One region of the Streptomyces sp. NPDC048295 genome, then DNA from elsewhere that is predicted to be linked to it. Evidence: riboswitches for the same ligand, from Rfam matches in the RefSeq annotation. Region 1 holds a riboswitch; each other region holds the start of a gene.

Region 1 (6,049 bases):
AACGACCCGTGGGCCACGGGTGGAACGGCCGCGTACGACACCGGCGCGTACGACGCCACCGCCTGGAACACCGGCGCCACGCCCGAGCACGAACAGCACCTCGCGCACACCACGGAAACCGCACAGGTGTCCTACGAGGCGCCGTCGGCACACGACGCGCCCGGAACACACGAGACCTACACCGACCCGGGCTCCTACGACCCGTACGCGCCCTACGTCGCCGATGCCGCAGACGGCGCCGACGCCCCGGACACCGCGGCGGACGTCGTGGATGTACATGACGCGGCCACCATCAGCGTCGCGGCCATCGCGGACGCCGCAGAGGCCGCGCCCGGCCCGCACCGCCCCCTCGGCCGCTCCGCCACCCGCAGCGGCGGCGCCGGCCGCAGCCGTCGGCGTTCCCCCGCGAAGCGTTCCGCGCTCCTCACCGTCGCCATCCCCTCCGCCTGCGTGATGAGCGTGGCCGGAATCGCCGCTGCCTCCGTCGGCGGGCTCGGCGGCGAGGACAAGAAGGACGACAGCACCACGATGGCGGCGGCCGACCCCGGCTCCGTCAAGGCGGGTGCGGCCAACAACAAGCTGGACACCCAGCTCGCCAACCTCAGCGCCGACGCGGAGAACTTCGCCGACCGCGCGAGCCGCACCCAGGAACGCATCGACCTGCGGGAGCGGCAGGCCGCGGAGAAGAAGAAGCGCGAGGAGGAGGCCGCCCGCAAGGAGGCCCTGCGCCCGAAGTTCGTCCTGCCGGTCAAGCAGCACGGCCTCAGCGCGTACTTCGGCCAGGCGGGCGTCAACTGGATGTCCGTGCACACGGGCATCGACTTCCCCGTGCTGGAGGGCACGCCCGTGATGGCCGCGACCGACGGCACCGTGCGCACCCAGCTGAACAGCGCCTACGGGAACATGGCCATCGTCACCATGGCCGACGGGACCGAGACCTGGTACTGCCACCTGAGCAGCACCAAGATCCGCTCGGGCCCGGTCAAGGCCGGTGATGTCATCGCGTACTCGGGCGACACCGGGAACTCGACCGGCCCGCACCTGCACTTCGAGGTGCGGCCCGGTGGCGGAGCGGCAGTGAACCCGCTGCCGTGGCTGCGCAGCCACGGCCTCAACCCGACCTGATCCCCGCGGGGCGGGGGCCACGGCCCCCGCCCGCTCCGGCTACAGCTTCTCGACCGGCGCGTACCGCAGCAGCAGCTTCTTCGGGCGCTCGTCGCCGAAGTCGACCGTGGCCTTCGCCTGGTCGCCGAGGCCCTCGACCGCCGTGACCGTGCCGAGCCCGAACTGGTCGTGCGTGACCCGGTCCCCGACGGCCAGCGTGATCGTCGGCTTGTCCGAGGTCCGCCGGGTCGCGAAACCCGAGGGTCCGGAGCGCGAACGCGACGAGGACAGCGAGGACGTGATCCCCGAGGTCGGTCCGGCCGGGGCCGCCATCGGCCCGGTCCGCTTCCACTCCAGGTGCTGGTCCGGGATCTCGTCCAGGAACCGCGACGGCGGGTTGTACGAGGGCTGGCCCCACGCGCTGCGCATCGCGGCCCGGGTCAGATAGAGGCGCTCGCGGGCCCGGGTGATGCCGACGTAGGCGAGCCGCCGCTCCTCCTCCAGCTCCTTCACCTGTCCCAGCGCCCGCATGTGCGGGAAGACGCCGTCCTCCATGCCGGTCAGGAAGACGACCGGGAATTCGAGGCCCTTCGCGGTGTGCAGCGTCATCAGCGTGATGACACCGGAGCCGTCCTCGTCCTCGTCGGGGATCTGGTCGGAGTCGGCGACGAGCGCGACCTTCTCCAGGAACTCGGCGAGCGTGCCGGTGCCCGCGGCCGTGCCGGTGCCCTCCTCCTCGGCCGCTCCGCGCTCCTGCTCGAATTCGAGGGCCACGGCGGCCAGTTCCTGAAGGTTCTCGATCCGGGTCTCGTCCTGCGGGTCGGTGGACGCCTGGAGCTCGGCGAGGTAGCCGGTGCGCTCCAGGACGGCCTCCAGGACCACCGCGGGACCCACGCCCGACTCGACGACGGTGCGCAGCTCCTCCATCAGCGTGTTGAACCGCTTGACGGCGTTGGCCGACCGGGCCGCCATGCCGTACGCCTCGTCGACCCGGCGCAGCGCCTGCGGGAAGGTGATCTTCTCGCGCAGGGACAGCGCGTCGATCATCGCCTCGGCGCGCTCGCCGATGCCGCGCTTGGGCACGTTGAGGATGCGGCGCAGCGGGACGGTGTCCTCCGGATTGGCGAGGACGCGCAGGTAGGCCAGGATGTCCCGGACCTCCTTGCGCTCGTAGAAGCGCACGCCGCCGACGACCTTGTAGGGCAGGCCGACACGGATGAAGATCTCTTCGAAGACACGGGACTGCGCGTTCGTACGGTAGAAGATCGCGACGTCGCCGGCCTTGGCGTCGCCCGCGTCGGTCAGCCGGTCGATCTCGTCGGCGACGAACTGCGCCTCGTCGTGCTCGGTGTCGGCGACGTAGCCGGTGATCCGGGCGCCCGTGCCGGCGTTCGTCCAGAGGTTCTTGGGGCGGCGGCTCTCGTTGCGCTCGATGACCGCGTTGGCGGCGGAGAGGATCGTCTGCGTGGAGCGGTAGTTCTGCTCCAGGAGGATCGTCGTCGCGTTCGGGTAGTCCTCCTCGAACTGGAGGATGTTGCGGATGGTCGCGCCGCGGAAGGCGTAGATCGACTGGTCCGCGTCACCCACGACGCACAGCTCCGCCGGGGCGTCGCCCTCGCCCGCCGGGCCGACCAGCTCGCGCACCAGGGTGTACTGGGCGTGGTTGGTGTCCTGGTACTCGTCGACCAGGACGTGGCGGAAGCGGCGGCGGTAGTGCTCGGCGACGTCCGGGAACGCCTGGAGCAGGTGGACCGTCGTCATGATGATGTCGTCGAAGTCCAGCGCGTTGGCCTCGCGCAGCCGGGACTGGTACATCGCGTAGGCCTGGGCGAGGGTCTTCTCGAAGCCGTCCGCGGCCTGGCCGGCGAAGGTCTCCTCGTCGATCAGTTCGTTCTTCAGGTTGGAGACCTTGGCCGTGAACGACTTCGGCGGGAAGCGCTTCGGGTCGAGGTCGAGATCGCGGCAGACCAGGGCCATCAGCCGCTTGGAGTCGGCGGCGTCGTAGATCGAGAACGACGAGGTGAAACCGAGCCGCTTCGACTCGCGGCGCAGGATGCGTACGCACGCGCTGTGGAAGGTCATGACCCACATCGCGTTGGCGCGCGGTCCGACGAGCTGCTCGACGCGCTCCTTCATCTCGCCCGCGGCCTTGTTGGTGAAGGTGATCGCCAGGATCTGGCCGGGGTGCACCCCGCGCTCCGCGAGGAGGTGGGCGATCCGGTGGGTCAGCACCCGGGTCTTGCCCGAGCCGGCCCCGGCGACGATGAGCAGCGGGGAGCCCGCGTGGACCACGGCGGCGCGCTGCTCCGTGTTCAGCCCGTCGAGGAGCGCCGCGGCGTCGATGACGGGGCGGTGCGCGCCGTCGCGGTAGTAGGCGTCCCTGGGCGGCGGGGGCCCGTCGAACACGCCCGCGAAGAGGTCCTCCGGCACCGCTTCGGGTGCGGAGTCCTCGGGGGGCGGCGGGGGCTCTTCCTCCGAGTGCTGGAGGCCGGCCAGGAAGCTGTCGTCAAAGAGGCTGCTCATCGCTAGTCGAGTCTAGGCCGCCCCACCGACACCCGGAGGCCGCATGGCGAACCGCGCACCGCGACGGACACCCAGCGGAGGGGCGCACCCACAGCCCGTGAGGAATTCCGGGCCTCCACCGCCCCATTCCGGCAAGGTCACGAAAATGTATCGGGCATATCGAACATCAACCTTCACAGCAGCACCATGGGTTGGCTAGCGTGCTCGACCGGGCGGCCCGTACCCCCTTGAGGCGAACCACGCCGAGCGGGCGCCTCCGCCGAATCCGGCCGCCCTCAGGGGAGTTCGGAACCGGGGACCCATGAGCAGTACCGGGGTGAATCGGTCCTTATCCCCCACTCGGACCGTAGGGCAGCCTTCCGTTCCGCCCGAACCCGACAGCTAACCCGGTAGGCGGTCCACGGAAGGAGATGCCGGCCTTGGCATCCCATCGCAAGCCGCGCACCCGGGTGCGCACCACCGCACCGGCCGTCGGTCTCACCACCGCGGCGCTGGCGTCCGTGACCCTGCTCTCCACGCAGAGCGCCATGGCCGCACCCGATCCGAAGCCCGGCGTCGAGGACGTACAGAAGAAGGTCGACGACCTCTACCGGCAGGCGGGGACCGCGACCCAGCAGTACAACCAGGCGAAGGAAGCCTCCGCCGCCCAGCGCGCCAAGGTCGACGCCCTGCTGGACGACGTCGCCGAGCGCGCCGACAAGCTCAACGAGGCGCGCAGGACGCTCGGCGCCTACGCGGCCGCGCAGTACCGCAGCGGTTCCATCACACCGAGCGCCACGTTCTTCCTGGCCGACGACCCGCAGTCGTACTTCGACCAGAGCCAGCTGATGGACCGGATGACCAGCCGGCAGCAGCAGGCGATCACGGACTTCCGTACGCAGCAGGCCAAGGCGTCGAAGAAGCGCGCCGAAGCGGTGCGGAGCCTGGAGACGCTGACGACGACGCAGAGCACGCTGCGCACCAGCAAGCAGGACGTGCAGACGAAGCTGGGCGAGGCGCGCACGCTGCTGTCGAAGCTGACCGCCGAGGAGAAGGCGCGGCTCGCGGCGATCGAGCGGAAGAAGGAGGCCGAGGCCAGGCGCAAGGCGCAGGAGCTGGCGAAGCAGCAGGCCGCCGCGAAGGCCGAGGCCGACCGCAAGGCCGACGAGGCCGCGAAGGAGTCGGGCGGCGGTACGGGGACGGGCACCGGCTCGGACAGCGGCGCCACGACCAAGGCGGAGAAGGTGCTCGCCTTCGCCAGGGCCCAGATCGGCAAGCCGTACGTCTGGGGCGCGACGGGCCCGGCGTCGTACGACTGCTCCGGCCTCACCCGGGCCGCGTGGAAGGCGGCGGGGGTCGACATCCCGCGCACCACGTGGGACCAGGTCAAGATCGGCACCCGGGTCGCCACCGCGGACCTGCGGCCGGGGGATCTGGTGTTCTTCTACGACGACATCAGCCACGTCGGCATCTACAAGGGCGACGGGATGATGATCCACGCACCGAAGCCCGGGGCGAACGTGCGCGAGGAGTCGATCTACTACATGCCGATCTACGGCAGCGTGCGGCCCGCGTAGCGGGCCTCCACGCGCCGTACCGCCCCGGTGCCGGGGCGGTGCGGCGCGGGCGGGATCAGGTCCAGAGCGTGGCGATGAAGATGTTGAGCATCGTCAGTCCGCCCACCGCCGCGAAGGCGCCCTTGTCGACCGTCTCCTCGTCCCGCTTGATGTAGACGAGCGCGAGGACGACGACCAGGACCAGCAGCTTGACGCCGATCTTGATGTTGTTCACGTGGTTGCCGTCGGCCTCGTTCAGCCCGACCAGTGCGACGCCGGTGACCAGCATGGTCAGCGCGCCGTGCAGCATCGCCGGGACGAACCGGGCCGTGCCCGCGCCCATCGCCTTCATCTGGGTCAGGAAACCGCCCAGCAGGGAGGCGATGCCGATGATGTGCAGGGCGACGAAGACATGAATGAGTACGTCCATGAGGCCGCAGCCTAGCTCCGGCCATATCACCACTCGGCAGGCAGGTATACCTTCCTGACCACTTCACTCGCGTCTGTACCAATTGCCTTACTCTGGTGCAATTTTTCCGATCACTCGACGACATTGCCACGCCAAATCAAGACAATAAGCGTCATTACGACTCCTGCCCGTGCCCCGGGTTTAGCGTCGCTGAGCAGGTGGCCGGCTCCACCGCCGCTCCGTACGCGGACAGTGCACCGGTCGCCCCGCCGAGAGTTGTGGCGGGCCCGTCGGCATCCCCCGGCGGGCAGTCGTCAGGAAGGACGCACGCCCTCGTGGCAGCGCATCGAAAACCCAAGCAGCGCCCGTACACCGGCCCTGCTGCCCGCACCGCGGCGACCCTGGCCTTCGCCGGGGCCGCCACCGCCGCCGTGATGCCCGGCCCGGCGCACGCCGACCCGCAGCGCACCCCCGTCCA
Region 2 (6,049 bases), on a different contig from region 1:
GAAGGAGAACTCCGCCTCCTGGTCACCGCTGATCACCTCGGGCTCGACGCCCAGGATCTCCAGCACCCCACGGACGAACTCGTCCCGGTTCTCCGCGTCGCGGGAGGCGGAGGTGGCGACGAAGCGGATCCGCTGCGCCCCGTGCTCCTTGATCACCGCCGCGTACCGGCGGCAGGCCGCGAAGGTCCGCTCCAGCGCCTCGGGGGCGAGCCGGCCGGTCCGGTCGACGCCCTGCCCGAGGCGGACGATCTCCATCCGCCGGTCGAGCTCGACCAGCTCACCGGTGGACGGGTCCGCGTCGGCGACGAGCAGACGGATGGAGTTGGTACCGCAGTCGATGGCGGCCACGCGGGTCATGAAGTACTCCCGAGATCAAGCGGACAAAGCCCCTCCGGCGATCGAGGGGCGGGGGTCCGGGGGCGGAGCCCCCGGCTGGGAAGGGTCAGCCCTCGTCCGACGCGCCGCACGGCGAGACGCACGGCCCCTTGCGCCACCACTCCGGCAGCATCGCGATCGCCTCGTCACCCAGCGGATTCACCCCCGGCCCCGCGGCCAGCGAGTGCCCCACCAGGACGTGCAGGCACTTCACCCGGTCCGGCATGCCACCCGCGCTCGGGAAGCCCTCCAGCACCTCGATGGCGTCGCGCCGTGCGATGTAGTCCTCGTGGGCGGCCCGGTACGCCGCGGCCAGCTCGGGGTCGGTGGCGAGGCGCTCGGTCATCTCCTTCATGACCCCGTTCGCCTCCAGCGTGCCGATCGCGGACGCGGCGCGCGGGCACGTCAGGTAGTACGTCGTCGGGAACGGCGTACCGTCCTCCAGCCGGGGCTGCGTCTCGACCACGTCCGGGTTGCCGCAGGGGCAGCGGTGCGCGATCGCGCGCAGGCCGCGCGGCGGGCGGCCCAGCTGCTGCTGGAACGCGGCGATGTCCGCCTCGGTGGGCGCGGTGGGCTCGGTCTGCGGAGGGGGGGTTTCCATGCCTGCCTTGGTTCTGATCGGGCTGCTCGAACTGCGGTTCTGCAGATGGATGAAGAAGTCAGTCGCGGTCGGCGCTGTCCACGCCGTCCCAGAGGTTGGAGTGCCACGGCCGGCCGGACTCGTCCGTCCTGCCCTCGCGCTCCTTGACCGCGTCGGGGTCGATCACGGTGTAACCGGTCTCCCCGGGAAGAAGGTAGTGCAGGTGCGTACGGGCCAGCTGCCTGATGTACGCGTCGTCCTGGAGGCGCGCCTTCTCGTCGCGCAGCTCCTCGGTACGGGCCCTGGCCTCCTGCGCCAGGCGCTCCTGGTCGGCGATCTCGTCCTGCTGCGAGACGTACTGCCGCATCGGGTACGCGAGCGCGACCACCAGGGAGCAGACGACGAGCGCGAGGAAGGCGGCCCGGCCGGTGAGCCGTGAGCGGCGGTCCTGGCGGCGGTTCTGGGACCGGTACACGCGGGCCGCGGTCTGCTCACCGAGCAGCCGCAGCCGGGTCGCGGTGGAGAACCGGTCCCGGTCCTTCGCGGCCATGTCTCCGCCTCCCCATTACGCACGTCCGTCCCCGCACACGGTACGGGACCGAGTGCGGGGACGGACGGAGGCCGGGGCAGTTGCCCCCGCCGGGCTTGTCAGCCCTTGAAGCGCGGGAAGGCGGAACGGCCCGCGTACACCGCGGCGTCGTCGAGGATCTCCTCGATGCGCAGCAGCTGGTTGTACTTGGCGACGCGGTCCGAGCGGGCCGGGGCGCCGGTCTTGATCTGGCCGCAGTTCACGGCGACCGCGAGGTCGGCGATGGTGACGTCCTCGGTCTCGCCGGAGCGGTGGGACATCATGCACTTGAAGCCGTTGCGCTGGGCCAGCTCGACGGCGTCCAGGGTCTCGGTCAGCGAACCGATCTGGTTGACCTTGACGAGCAGGGCGTTGGCGGAGCCCTCCTCGATGCCGCGGGCCAGGCGCTCCGGGTTGGTGACGAAGAGGTCGTCGCCGACGATCTGCACCTTGGCACCGAGCTTGTCGGTGATGACCTTCCAGCCGGCCCAGTCGTCCTCGTACAGCGGGTCCTCGATGGAGACCAGCGGGTACGCGGAGACGAGCTCCTCGTAGTACTCGGTCATCTCGGCGGCCGAGCGGGCCTTGCCCTCGAACTCGTACTTGCCGTCCTTGTAGAACTCGGACGCGGCGACGTCGAGCGCGAGCGCGATGTCCTTGCCCGGGGCGTAGCCGGCCTCCTTGATGGCCTCGATGATGAGGTCGAGGGCGGCGCGGTTCGACTCCAGGTTCGGCGCGAAGCCGCCCTCGTCGCCGAGACCGGTCGACAGGCCCTTGGTCTTCAGGACCTTCTTCAGGGTGTGGTAGACCTCGGCACCCCAGCGCAGCGCCTCGGAGAAGGACTCGGCGCCGATCGGCGCGATCATGAACTCCTGGATGTCCACGTTGGAGTCGGCGTGCGAACCGCCGTTGAGGATGTTCATCATCGGAACGGGCAGCAGGTGCGCGTTCGGGCCACCGAGGTAGCGGAACAGCGGCAGGTCCGAGGCCTCGGAGGCGGCGTGGGCGACGGCCAGCGAGACGCCGAGGATGGCGTTGGCGCCGAGCGAGCCCTTGTTCTCGGTGGCGTCCAGGTCGAACATCGCCTGGTCGATCAGGCGCTGCTCGGTGGCGTCGTAGCCGACGAGCTCCGGGCCGATCTGCTCGATCACGGCGAGGACGGCCTTCTCGACGCCCTTGCCCTGGTAGCGGTTGGGGTCACCGTCACGGAGCTCGATGGCCTCGAACGCCCCTGTGGAGGCGCCGGACGGAACGGCAGCACGGCCCGTGCTGCCGTCGTCGAGGCCGACCTCGACCTCGACCGTGGGGTTTCCGCGGGAGTCGAGGATTTCCCGGGCTACGACGACGTCGATGGACGGCACGAGGCATCTCCTTCTGGGATATGACGCTGTTTGTGCAGGGTCGCTTTGGCCTTGCGCCAAGAGCCTAACCGGCCCGGCCCGCTCAGCCCGACGACCGCCCGACCCCTGGGACGAAAAAGGACCCGAGGGCACACATTGTCGGACAAACAGTCAGAAATTTACTGGCCGGTAACTACAACAGTTGAACGGTCCGGCGCTCCCCCGAGCGCGGACGGCAGAACCCCGGCCCGGCGCGTACGGGGGAACGCGCGCCGGGCCGGGGTGCTCGGGGAGGAGCGAGCCGCGACTACTTCGTCAGGTGCAGCTGCTGACCCGGGTAGATCAGGTCGGCGTTCTTGACGATGTCCTTGTTCAGCTCGAACAGCTTCTGCCAGCCGCCCTCGACCTTGTGGTCGGCGGCGATCTTGCTCAGCGAGTCGCCGGAGACGACCTTGTACTCGCCGTCGCCCTTCTTGACCTTCTCGCCGGTCGGGGTGGTGACGGTCTTCTTCGACTCGGCCTGCGGGGCGGCGGAGCGCTCCGAGCGGGAGGCGGCGGGGGCCTCGGTGCGCTCGCTCTGCTTCGGCTGGGCCTGCTGCTTCGGGGCGGCCGGGGCGCTCTGCTGCTCGGAGGCGCCGGAGCTCGCGGTGGAGTTGGAGGAGGAGCCGGTGTTGACACCCGGGTCGACACCGTCGTTGGTCAGGTTGCCGGCGCCGGCACAGCCCCAGGCACCCGGGCCCTGCATGTCGAGGAGCCGCTCGGCGGTGGCGATCTGCTGGGCCTTGGTGGCCAGGTCGGCGCGGGGGGCGTACTGCGTACCGCCGGCGGCGGCCCAGCTGGACTGCGAGAACTGCAGACCGCCGTAGTAGCCGTTGCCGGTGTTGATGGACCAGTTGCCACCGGACTCGCACTGGGCGACGGCGTCCCAGGTGGCGACGGAGGCGGCGGAGGCGCCGGTCGCACCCATCAGGGGCACGGCGACAGCGGCACCGGCGACACCGGCGAGCGTGGCGATACGGACGGCCTTGGACGGGCGGCGGTGCTTGCCCTTGCTGGAAAGCAGCATGGAACTTCTCCTCACCGACGCCTACGAGGTGAGCTGTCGGGTTCGGGCCAAGTGAGTTGCCCGGTCGCACGTCCTAGCACGCGACTTCACCCCAAGCCGGTCCTGATGCGTCTTTCGACGATCGGGCCCGGCGCTTACCTGGGTCCCCCGCTCCTGCCTACGGCGCTTTACGCGTCTGTTCCCTTCGACCGACGGCAGGATTCGGCGTGACGGTCGACGGGGCCCGCGGTGCGAGCGGTTCCGACCGTAAACATACGCAACCCTCACATTCAAAGATGGACACATCGGACAATCTGCCCGTACTTGCATCTGAAGAACCGTCGTTTCCGCAGGTGGGACGCGATGCGGAAGGGGTCCCTGGGCGCGACACGCCAGTTGACCCAAAGAGACCCATGTCTCACTTACGCATAAGTGGACATAGGTCCCTGAACTGCCCCGATTTTCGAGGTGTTTTTAGTCGATTATCAGACTGCCTTCACTGGTCCTTCACATCGAGATCGAGGCTCTGGCCAGGGAGGATGAGGTCCGGGTCGGAGCCGACGGCGCCCTTGTTGGCCTCGTAGAGCGCGGGCCAGCCACCGGGAACCTTCTGTGCGTCAGCAATCGACCAGAGGTTGTCGCCGGGCCGAACGGTGTACGCGCCGTCAGCCGTCGGTTCGGCCGTGTCGCGCGCGTCACCGCCGCCGCGGGAGGCGTGCCGGCCCGACTCACGGTCGCCGCCGTCCGTGCCGCGGCTCCCCTCGGCGGCCGGCGCGCCGCGGTGCTTGCCGCCCGTGCCACTGGACGAGCCGGGCGCGCCGGACTCGTCACGGGACTCGTCGGGGGACGGGGTGGTCGAGCCGGAGGGCTTCGGGGACGGCGAGGTCTTCCCCGACGGCTTGCCGGACCCCTTCGAGCCCTTCGAGCCCTTCGAGTCCTCCGAGGCACTCCCGGACGGCGTGGCGTCGTCGGACGGGTCCGCCGACGCGCCGTCAGCCGGCTCGGTGCTCGCGGCCGGGTCCTCGGCGGGAACGGAGCCCGGGTCGACCCCCGGCAGCACCCCGTCCACCGCGAGGCCGGAGATGACCGCACAGCTGGGCCAGGCCTTCGGCCCCCGGTCCTTCAGGACCTTCTCGGCCACCTCTATCTGCTGCGCCCGGCTGGCGAGGTCGGCGCGCTCCGCGTACGCCTCACCGCCGTACGCCTTCCAGGTCTGCGGCGAGAACTGCAGGCCGCCGTACAAGCCGTTCCCGTAGTCGGCGCTCCACGCGCCGCCGCTCTCGCACTCGGCCACCCGGTCCCAGGTCGTCGCGTCGGCCGCGTGCGCGCCGGCCGCGCCGAGCAGCGGGATGGCGATGGCCGATCCGGTCACGCCCGCGGCGACGACGATGGCGGGTGCCTGACGGGGGCGACGGTGTCTGCCGTTCGCGGAGCCCATGGGGTTGCCTTCCGTGTGACTGACGTGTGACTGGTGAGTCGAACGGTGAACCTAGCGGGACTCGAACGCGCGTCACAAGTCGATGCAGCGCAGATCACGCCAAAGTCACAGAGTTGACGGTGTGTCACTTTCGGCGCGCGTGGGCCCCGGCGTGAACTCCACCGGGAGCGTGCGAAGTCCACGCATGATGAGCCCGCCACGCCACCGCAAATCGGTAGGTTCCACTGCAAGCCGCAGGTCCGGAAGGCGGGTCAGGAGCGTGGCGAGCGCGGTCCGTCCCTCCAGCCGGGCGAGCGGCGCGCCCAGGCAGTAGTGGATGCCGTGCCCGTATCCGAGGTGCTGATTGTCACGCCGTGCGAGGTCGAGCGTGTCGGGATCCTCGAAGCGTTCCGGGTCGCGGTCGGCCGCGGCGAGCACCACGAGCACGGGGTCCCCGGCCGCGATGTCCTGCCCGCCGAGCGTCAGCGGCTCGGTGGCGAACCGCCAGGTGGCCAGCTCCACCGGACCGTCGTACCGCAGCAGCTCCTCGATCCCGGTCTCCAGCAGCCCGCTCTCCCCCGCGTCCAGGGAGAGCTGGAGCCGTCGGCGCTGCCCGGGGTTGCGCAGCAGGGCGTGGACCCCGTTGCCGATGAGGTTGACCGTGGTCTCGAATCCGGCGAAGAGCAGGATGAAGGCCATGGCCGCGGCCTCGTTCTCGGTGAGG
Region 3 (6,049 bases), on a different contig from region 1:
GACCACCGGACCGCCCGCGGCGAAACTGTAGGCGGTCGAGCCGGTGGGGGTGGCCATGATGACCGCGTCGGCGGAGTACGAGGCGAGGAGCCGGCCGCCGATGTAGACGCCGAGGCTCACCTGCCGGTCGCGGGCGAGCTTCTCCACGACGACATCGTTGAGTGCGGTGACATCCAGCGCAACGCCCCAGCCCTCCGCCGCGGCCTCCTCGTCGAGGGCGATCTGCGGTGGCGGCAGCATGGGGCGCTGTCCGTAGCCCATCAGGGCGTCGATGTCCGGGGGCACTTCGAGTACGCGGGAGGCTCGCATGGTCAGGGTCATGCGCTCCTCGACCTCCGCCCGGCCCCGGTGGACGGCGTCGAGCGCCCGGACCACGTCCTCGACGGGTACCTCGGTGAGGAAGCCGACGCGGCCCAGATCGATCCCGAGGACGGCTCCGTCGTTCTTGGCGGCGATCCTGGCGCCGCGCAGGAACGTCCCGTCGCCGCCGAGCGTCACGATGAGATCGGGGTTGCCCGCGACATCGGCTTCCTCGCGCCCGCCGCGTCTGCGTTCGTCGTCGCGCCACACGTCGAGGTCCGTGCACGGGATGCCCTCACGGGCACACCAGTCGCGTACGACTCCCGACGCGACGACGGCTTCGGGACGGCCCTGGTGAACGACGACTCCGACGCGCTCGACACTCATCCCGCCACGACTCCCCGTGTTCCGACGACGTCCCTCACTCCACTGTGAGGGCATCCGGGGTGTCTTCGCCCGTCGGCGGCCGCTCTTCACCGACGGGCCGGACACCGCGCGGAACACGTCCGGGGAGGGTCAGGAGTGCGCGTCCTCCGGGATGCTGACCAGCCAGCGGGTCTCCCGGCGAGGCCGCAGGTAGAGCGCCCAGTAGAGCGTGGCGACCGCTGTGATCCCGCCGGTCCACAGCAGGTACTCGGTCTCCTGCTGGGTGAGGATGTACGTCAGCACGGCGATCAGCAGCACGGGGATCGCGGGCCACAGCGGCATCCGCCAGGCCGGTGTCTCCCGGTGCGTGCCGCGGCGGCAGAGCAGGGCCGCGACCGCGACCAGCAGGTACATGGCGGTGACGGACACACCGGTGACGCCGTACAGCGTGTCGAGGTTGACGAAGCAGAGCGCCGCGCCGGGGATGCCGACGAGCAGGGTCGCCACCCACGGGGAACCGAACCGGCCGAGCCGGGCCAGAGCGTTGTTGATCGGTGCGGGCCAGGCCTTGTCACGGGCGGAGGCGAAGAGCACCCGGGAGTTCTGGATGACCATCACGATGCCCGCGTTGATGATCGCGAGGGCCACGCAGAGGCTGACGAAGGTGCCGACGGCCGAGTTGGACCAGGCGGCCACCATCGTGTTGAGGTCGCCCGAGGTCAGGGCCTCCAGGTCCGGGGCGCCCAGGGTGATCGCGATGACCGGGACGAGGATGACCGCGGTGGAGATGGCGAGGGTGGCGAGCACGGTGCGGGCCACGTTGCGCCGCGGGTTCTCCAGTTCCTCGGAGAGGTAGACGGCCGTGGAGAAGCCCTGGGTGATGAAGAGGGCGATCGCGAGCCCGGAGACCACCATCATCGCGGTGACGGTCGAGCTCGTGCCGCCCGACGAGGCGACCGACCCGTGCACCAGCGCCGATCCGCCTCGTTCGGAGTGGGCGAAGCCGAGAACGGCGACGACGCCTGCCGCGATCACTTCGAGTACGAGGAAGATCCCGGTGATCCACGCGTTGGCGCGCAGGTCGAGGAGGCCGGCGAGGGTGGCGAGCAGCATGACGCCGGCGCCCGCGACGGGGGCCGGAATGTGCACGATGGGTGCGAGGTAGTCGGCCGTTCCCATGGCGATCACAGGGGGAACGATCATCACGACCAGCAGCGAGAGCACGAAGACGAGCCACCCGGCGAGCCGCCCCGCCATGGTCGACACCATGGCGTACTCGCCGCCGGCGCTGGGGATGAGCGTGCCCAGCTCCGAGTAGCAGAAGGCGACCGCGATGCAGAGCAGCGAGCCGATGGCGATGGTGAGGGCGGTGTACGTGCCGAGGGTGGAGAACAGGTCCGGTACGACCACGAAGAGGGTCGAGGCGGGCGTCACGCAGGAGAGCGTGAGCAGTGTGCCGCCCACGACGCCGATGGAACGCTTGAGCTTCTGGGGAGTGGGGCCGGTCGCTGGGGCGAGCGCCTGGGGAGCGCTGAGCGTGTCGGTCATCGTGCGGTTCCGATCAACAGGTGCGGTGTCTGAGCACGGGAGCGGTATCGCCTCCAGACGAGGACGTGGTGAGTGGTTTCGTCGCTCCCAGCGCGATATGCAATCCCGACGTGTTCCGCAGGTCAAGAGGCGTTCACCTTCGGAATTCGTTGTTCCGATGGCCAAATTCGACGGTTTGGCGTTAACAACGCGTCATAGTCCGGGGATCGGGGGGTGCGGGAACCGCAGCCCGGGCCGATGGAAAGTTTCGCCCGTATCCAGCATCCGGAAGGCGGGACGACCTCCCGCACGGACGGGGCGGGCGGGGCGCGGGGCCGGAGTGGCGAGCCCGCGGGTCGCGCATCCGCGGTGTTGATGCCAGCCTGGAGTCATGGCTTGGGCGTCATGGACGACTCGCGGTGTGTTCTCCGGGCACGGTGGCGTGCTGACGGAAGAGGTCGGCGTCCTGTCCGGGGACCTGACCGTGCACACGACCTGGGCGGAGGACACGGCCCAGGTCACCGTGCAGTACACCGGTGCGATCGACTGGTTCACGATGTCGGGCAGCCCCGTCGCGTGCCCCTCGGAGGAGGACAGCCGTCGCCTGCACGACGCGGTGGTGCAGGCGGTCCGGGCCGGGTCGGCGGCGACCGTTCCCGTGATGCCCCGCTCGGGACCGGCGAGGCCGACGCAGCGCGCCCCGGAGTGAGGATCCCGCGCGGACGAACGGATGCCGCGAGACGCCGGCGCGGCAATGAGATGGTCGTGCGACTGCCGTGCTGCACCGTGGGCCGGATCGCCCTCCTCGGCGACGCCGCCCATGACATGACCCCGAATTCCTGCCAGGGGCCCTGCCAGGCGCTGGAGGACGCGGCGACACCGGCCGCCGCGCTGCGCGCCGGACCCATCGTCGAGCCGGCGCTCGGTCGCTACGACGCCGAGCGCCGGCCCCGCAGCCAGTCGGCCGCCCGTCCGCCCGCCGGGCCGCCGGACGGGTCAGCGGCTGTCCCGTCCGGCGGCCGTCGCGCTGCGGAACACGTCACTGCGACTCGCGCCGTCCCGCGTCACCGTCGGCACGATCCTGTGCCGTGCCGACCGGACGCCCCCGCGGCCGGGTTCCGTACCTCAGTAGGCCCCGAAGACGTTGTCGATGGAGCCGTACCTGTCGGCCGCGTAGTTGCACGCCGCGGTGATGTTGGCGACGGGATCGTAGGCGTCCATCGCCGTGCCGGGCACGTGGTAGGCCCGGAAGGTCGGGTCGATGATCTGGAGGAGACCCTTTGACGGTGTTCCTGCTGCGGCGTTCGAGTCCCAGTTGTTGATGGCCCGGGGGTTGCCGGAGGACTCGCGCATCACATTGCGGTGGATGCCGTTGTAGCTGCCGGGGATGCCGTGCTCAGCCATGACGGCCAGCGACTCCTTGATCCAGCCGTCCAGATTGTTGGTGTACGCCGCGGGCTGCGCTGCGGGCGCCGCGGCGCTGACGGACTGTACTGGCGCAGCCGAGGCCGTGGCGGCGCCGGTCAACGGCAGCAGGAGGGCGGCCGCACCCGTACCCGCGGCGATGAAGCCCCGGGTCAGCGAGGTGGACCTGAGACGACGGTACGTACGCGTTGCGGACATGCTGGATTCCTCTCCGTCGCCTGCGAGGTGAGCTGTCGGGTTCAGGCTGGAGATGCCTGGCCGCGCTGAGCGCGGCTTCACCCGAGCCGTTCCGGATACCGGGCCGGCGGCTTATCTGGGTCCCCCGCTCCTGCCGTACACGAGTGGGTCGGATGTCCGGGCGGCGGCAGGATTCGGCGTTCCGTCCGGATTGACGGTGACCGTAGGCGAGAGGAACCGAAAGGGACAAGACCCTGATTTCCGCACGCAATTCACTTACAAGATCAAGACATTGGAATTGTGGTAATCCAGCTCACATCGAGCGCGCCTCCCCCCTTGCACGGGAAGGGGTCCGCATCATGTGACGCGACTTCGAGGGAATGGGAAGTGACTCGCGCCACGAATTCACAAAAGGTGCAATTCACCCGGCACTCCAAAGGGGCAATTCGCCTGAACCACCCACAATGGGACGGACATACCGCGACGGAGGGCTCGCACAGCCGGCCCCGCCCGACGCCCGGAGGCATTGCCATCCCTCCCTCCCCACCGTTATGGTTCTGATGTCCTGTTGTCTCCGATAGAGGTGGACGTTGCGCATCTGAGGTTCGCGAACATCACGCCGTACGGCACCGCCCGTACGTCTGTCACGCCGTAGCAGTGCTCCGCACTGCCCGTGACCCCGCGTGGATGCGACCTCGGTGCATGAGCCGTCCCTCGATCTTCGGGACCGCCGTACCCCCCTCCGCTGCCCGGTCGCCGCGTGGTGCTCGCATACGAAGCCCCCACTCACCGCGCTTGCGAATGCGAGGAACACCATGGCGACACCCACCACCCCCGGCGCTTCCCTCACCTGCTCGGCCCTGTCCTTCCGCCGGCCGGACGGCACGACCGTCCTCGACGGACTCTCGCTCGCCATCGGCCGGGGCCGCGTCGGCCTCGTCGGTACCAACGGCGCGGGAAAGTCCACACTGCTGCACCTGCTCGCCGGTCAGCTCCGCCCCTCCCAGGGGTCGGTGACCGTCAACGGCAGCCTCGCCCACCTTCCGCAGAACATCACCCTCGACACCACACTGCGGGTGGACCGGGCCCTGGGCATCGCCGAGCGGCGCGAGGCGCTGCGCGCCATCGAGTCCGGGGACGTCGACGAGAAGCACTTCGAGACGGTCGGCGACGACTGGGACGTCGAGGAACGGGCCCTGGCGACCCTGGGCCAACTCGGGCTCGGAGACATCGAACTGGACCGCACAGTAGGCCAGTTGTCCGGTGGCGAGACCGTGCTGCTACGCCTGGCCGCACTGCTGCTGGACCGTCCCGACGTACTGCTCCTTGACGAGCCCACCAACAACCTCGACGTGTTCGCCCGCCGGAGACTCTACGAGGCCGTCGACTCCTGGCGCTCGGGCGTGCTGGTCGTGGTCAGCCACGACCGCGAACTGCTGGAGCGCGTGGACCGCATCGCCGAGCTGCGCGCCGGATCCGTGAACTGGTACGGCGGTGGCTGGTCCGCGTACCAGGAAGCCGTGGCCACCGAACAGGAGGCCGCCGGGAGGACGTTGCGGGCCGCGGAGGCCGATCTTCGCCGCCAGAAACGCGAACTGGAGGAGACCCGGGTGAAGCTGGCCCGTCGCCAGAGGAACGGGAGGAGGACCGAGGCCGAAGGCAGCCTCCCGAAGATCCTGGCCGGCCGCCGCAAGCGGTCCGCGCAGGAGTCGGCGGGCAAGCTTCGCGGCGTCCACGAGGAACGGCTCGGCCAGGCGCGCGAGCGCCGCGAGGAGGCCGCGGAGGCCATCCGTGACGATGCCGAGATCCGTGTGGACCTTCCCCGCACGGCGGTGCCGGCCGGGCGCACCGTGCTGAGCCTGCACGAGCTGCGCCCGCGGTTCGGGAGGCTCCGTGAGGGCAGCCTCCAGGTGCGGGGGGCCGAGCGGATCGCACTCGTCGGCCGCAACGGCGCCGGGAAGACGACGCTGCTGCGCACCCTCACCGGTGAGCTGGCCCCCTTGTCCGGCGAGGCCAGGACCTTCGTCCCGACGCGGTTCCTCCCGCAGCGGCTCGATGTGCTGGACGAGGAGCTGAGCGTTGCGGCGAACGTGGCCCGGATGGCCCCCGGGGTCACCGACAACCACATCCGCGCCCAGCTCGCACGCTTCCTCTTCCAGGGGAAACGCGCGGAACAGCCTGCGGGCACCCTCTCGGGCGGTGAACGCTTCCGTGCCGCCCTCGCGGCGACGATGCTCGCCGCGCCGGCGCCGCA

The links. Region 1 has a riboswitch for cyclic di-AMP ahead of AB0D53_RS06480 (NlpC/P60 family protein). Riboswitches for the same ligand answer to the same signal wherever they lie in the genome.
Region 2: another riboswitch for cyclic di-AMP. It lies ahead of AB0D53_RS22655 (transglycosylase family protein); the one in region 1 lies ahead of AB0D53_RS06480 (NlpC/P60 family protein).
Region 3: another riboswitch for cyclic di-AMP. It lies ahead of AB0D53_RS23910 (transglycosylase SLT domain-containing protein); the one in region 1 lies ahead of AB0D53_RS06480 (NlpC/P60 family protein).

The regions. Positions count from the first base shown of each region.
Region 1 is NZ_JBEZLL010000003.1:401,825-407,873, reverse strand. Features, by position in the region: gene AB0D53_RS06490 (M23 family metallopeptidase) at 1-1,125, shown strand, start outside; gene pcrA (DNA helicase PcrA) at 1,165-3,627, opposite strand; cyclic di-AMP (ydaO/yuaA leader) riboswitch at 3,875-4,039, shown strand; gene AB0D53_RS06480 (NlpC/P60 family protein) at 4,038-5,183, shown strand; gene AB0D53_RS06475 (hypothetical protein) at 5,239-5,592, opposite strand; gene AB0D53_RS06470 (C40 family peptidase) at 5,907-6,049, shown strand, end outside.
Region 2 is NZ_JBEZLL010000015.1:87,391-93,439, forward strand. Features, by position in the region: gene AB0D53_RS22635 (Ppx/GppA phosphatase family protein) at 1-357, opposite strand, end outside; gene AB0D53_RS22640 (DUF501 domain-containing protein) at 443-976, opposite strand; gene AB0D53_RS22645 (septum formation initiator family protein) at 1,035-1,505, opposite strand; gene eno (phosphopyruvate hydratase) at 1,604-2,884, opposite strand; gene AB0D53_RS22655 (transglycosylase family protein) at 3,171-3,929, opposite strand; cyclic di-AMP (ydaO/yuaA leader) riboswitch at 3,933-4,104, opposite strand; gene AB0D53_RS22660 (transglycosylase family protein) at 4,405-5,346, opposite strand; gene AB0D53_RS22665 (cytochrome P450) at 5,452-6,049, opposite strand, start outside.
Region 3 is NZ_JBEZLL010000016.1:158,576-164,624, reverse strand. Features, by position in the region: gene AB0D53_RS23930 (NAD(+)/NADH kinase) at 1-687, opposite strand, end outside; gene AB0D53_RS23925 (APC family permease) at 817-2,214, opposite strand; gene AB0D53_RS23920 (hypothetical protein) at 2,585-2,902, shown strand; partial or broken gene AB0D53_RS23915 (FAD-dependent monooxygenase) at 2,947-3,325, shown strand; gene AB0D53_RS23910 (transglycosylase SLT domain-containing protein) at 3,319-3,816, opposite strand; cyclic di-AMP (ydaO/yuaA leader) riboswitch at 3,821-4,005, opposite strand; gene AB0D53_RS23905 (ATP-binding cassette domain-containing protein) at 4,611-6,049, shown strand, end outside.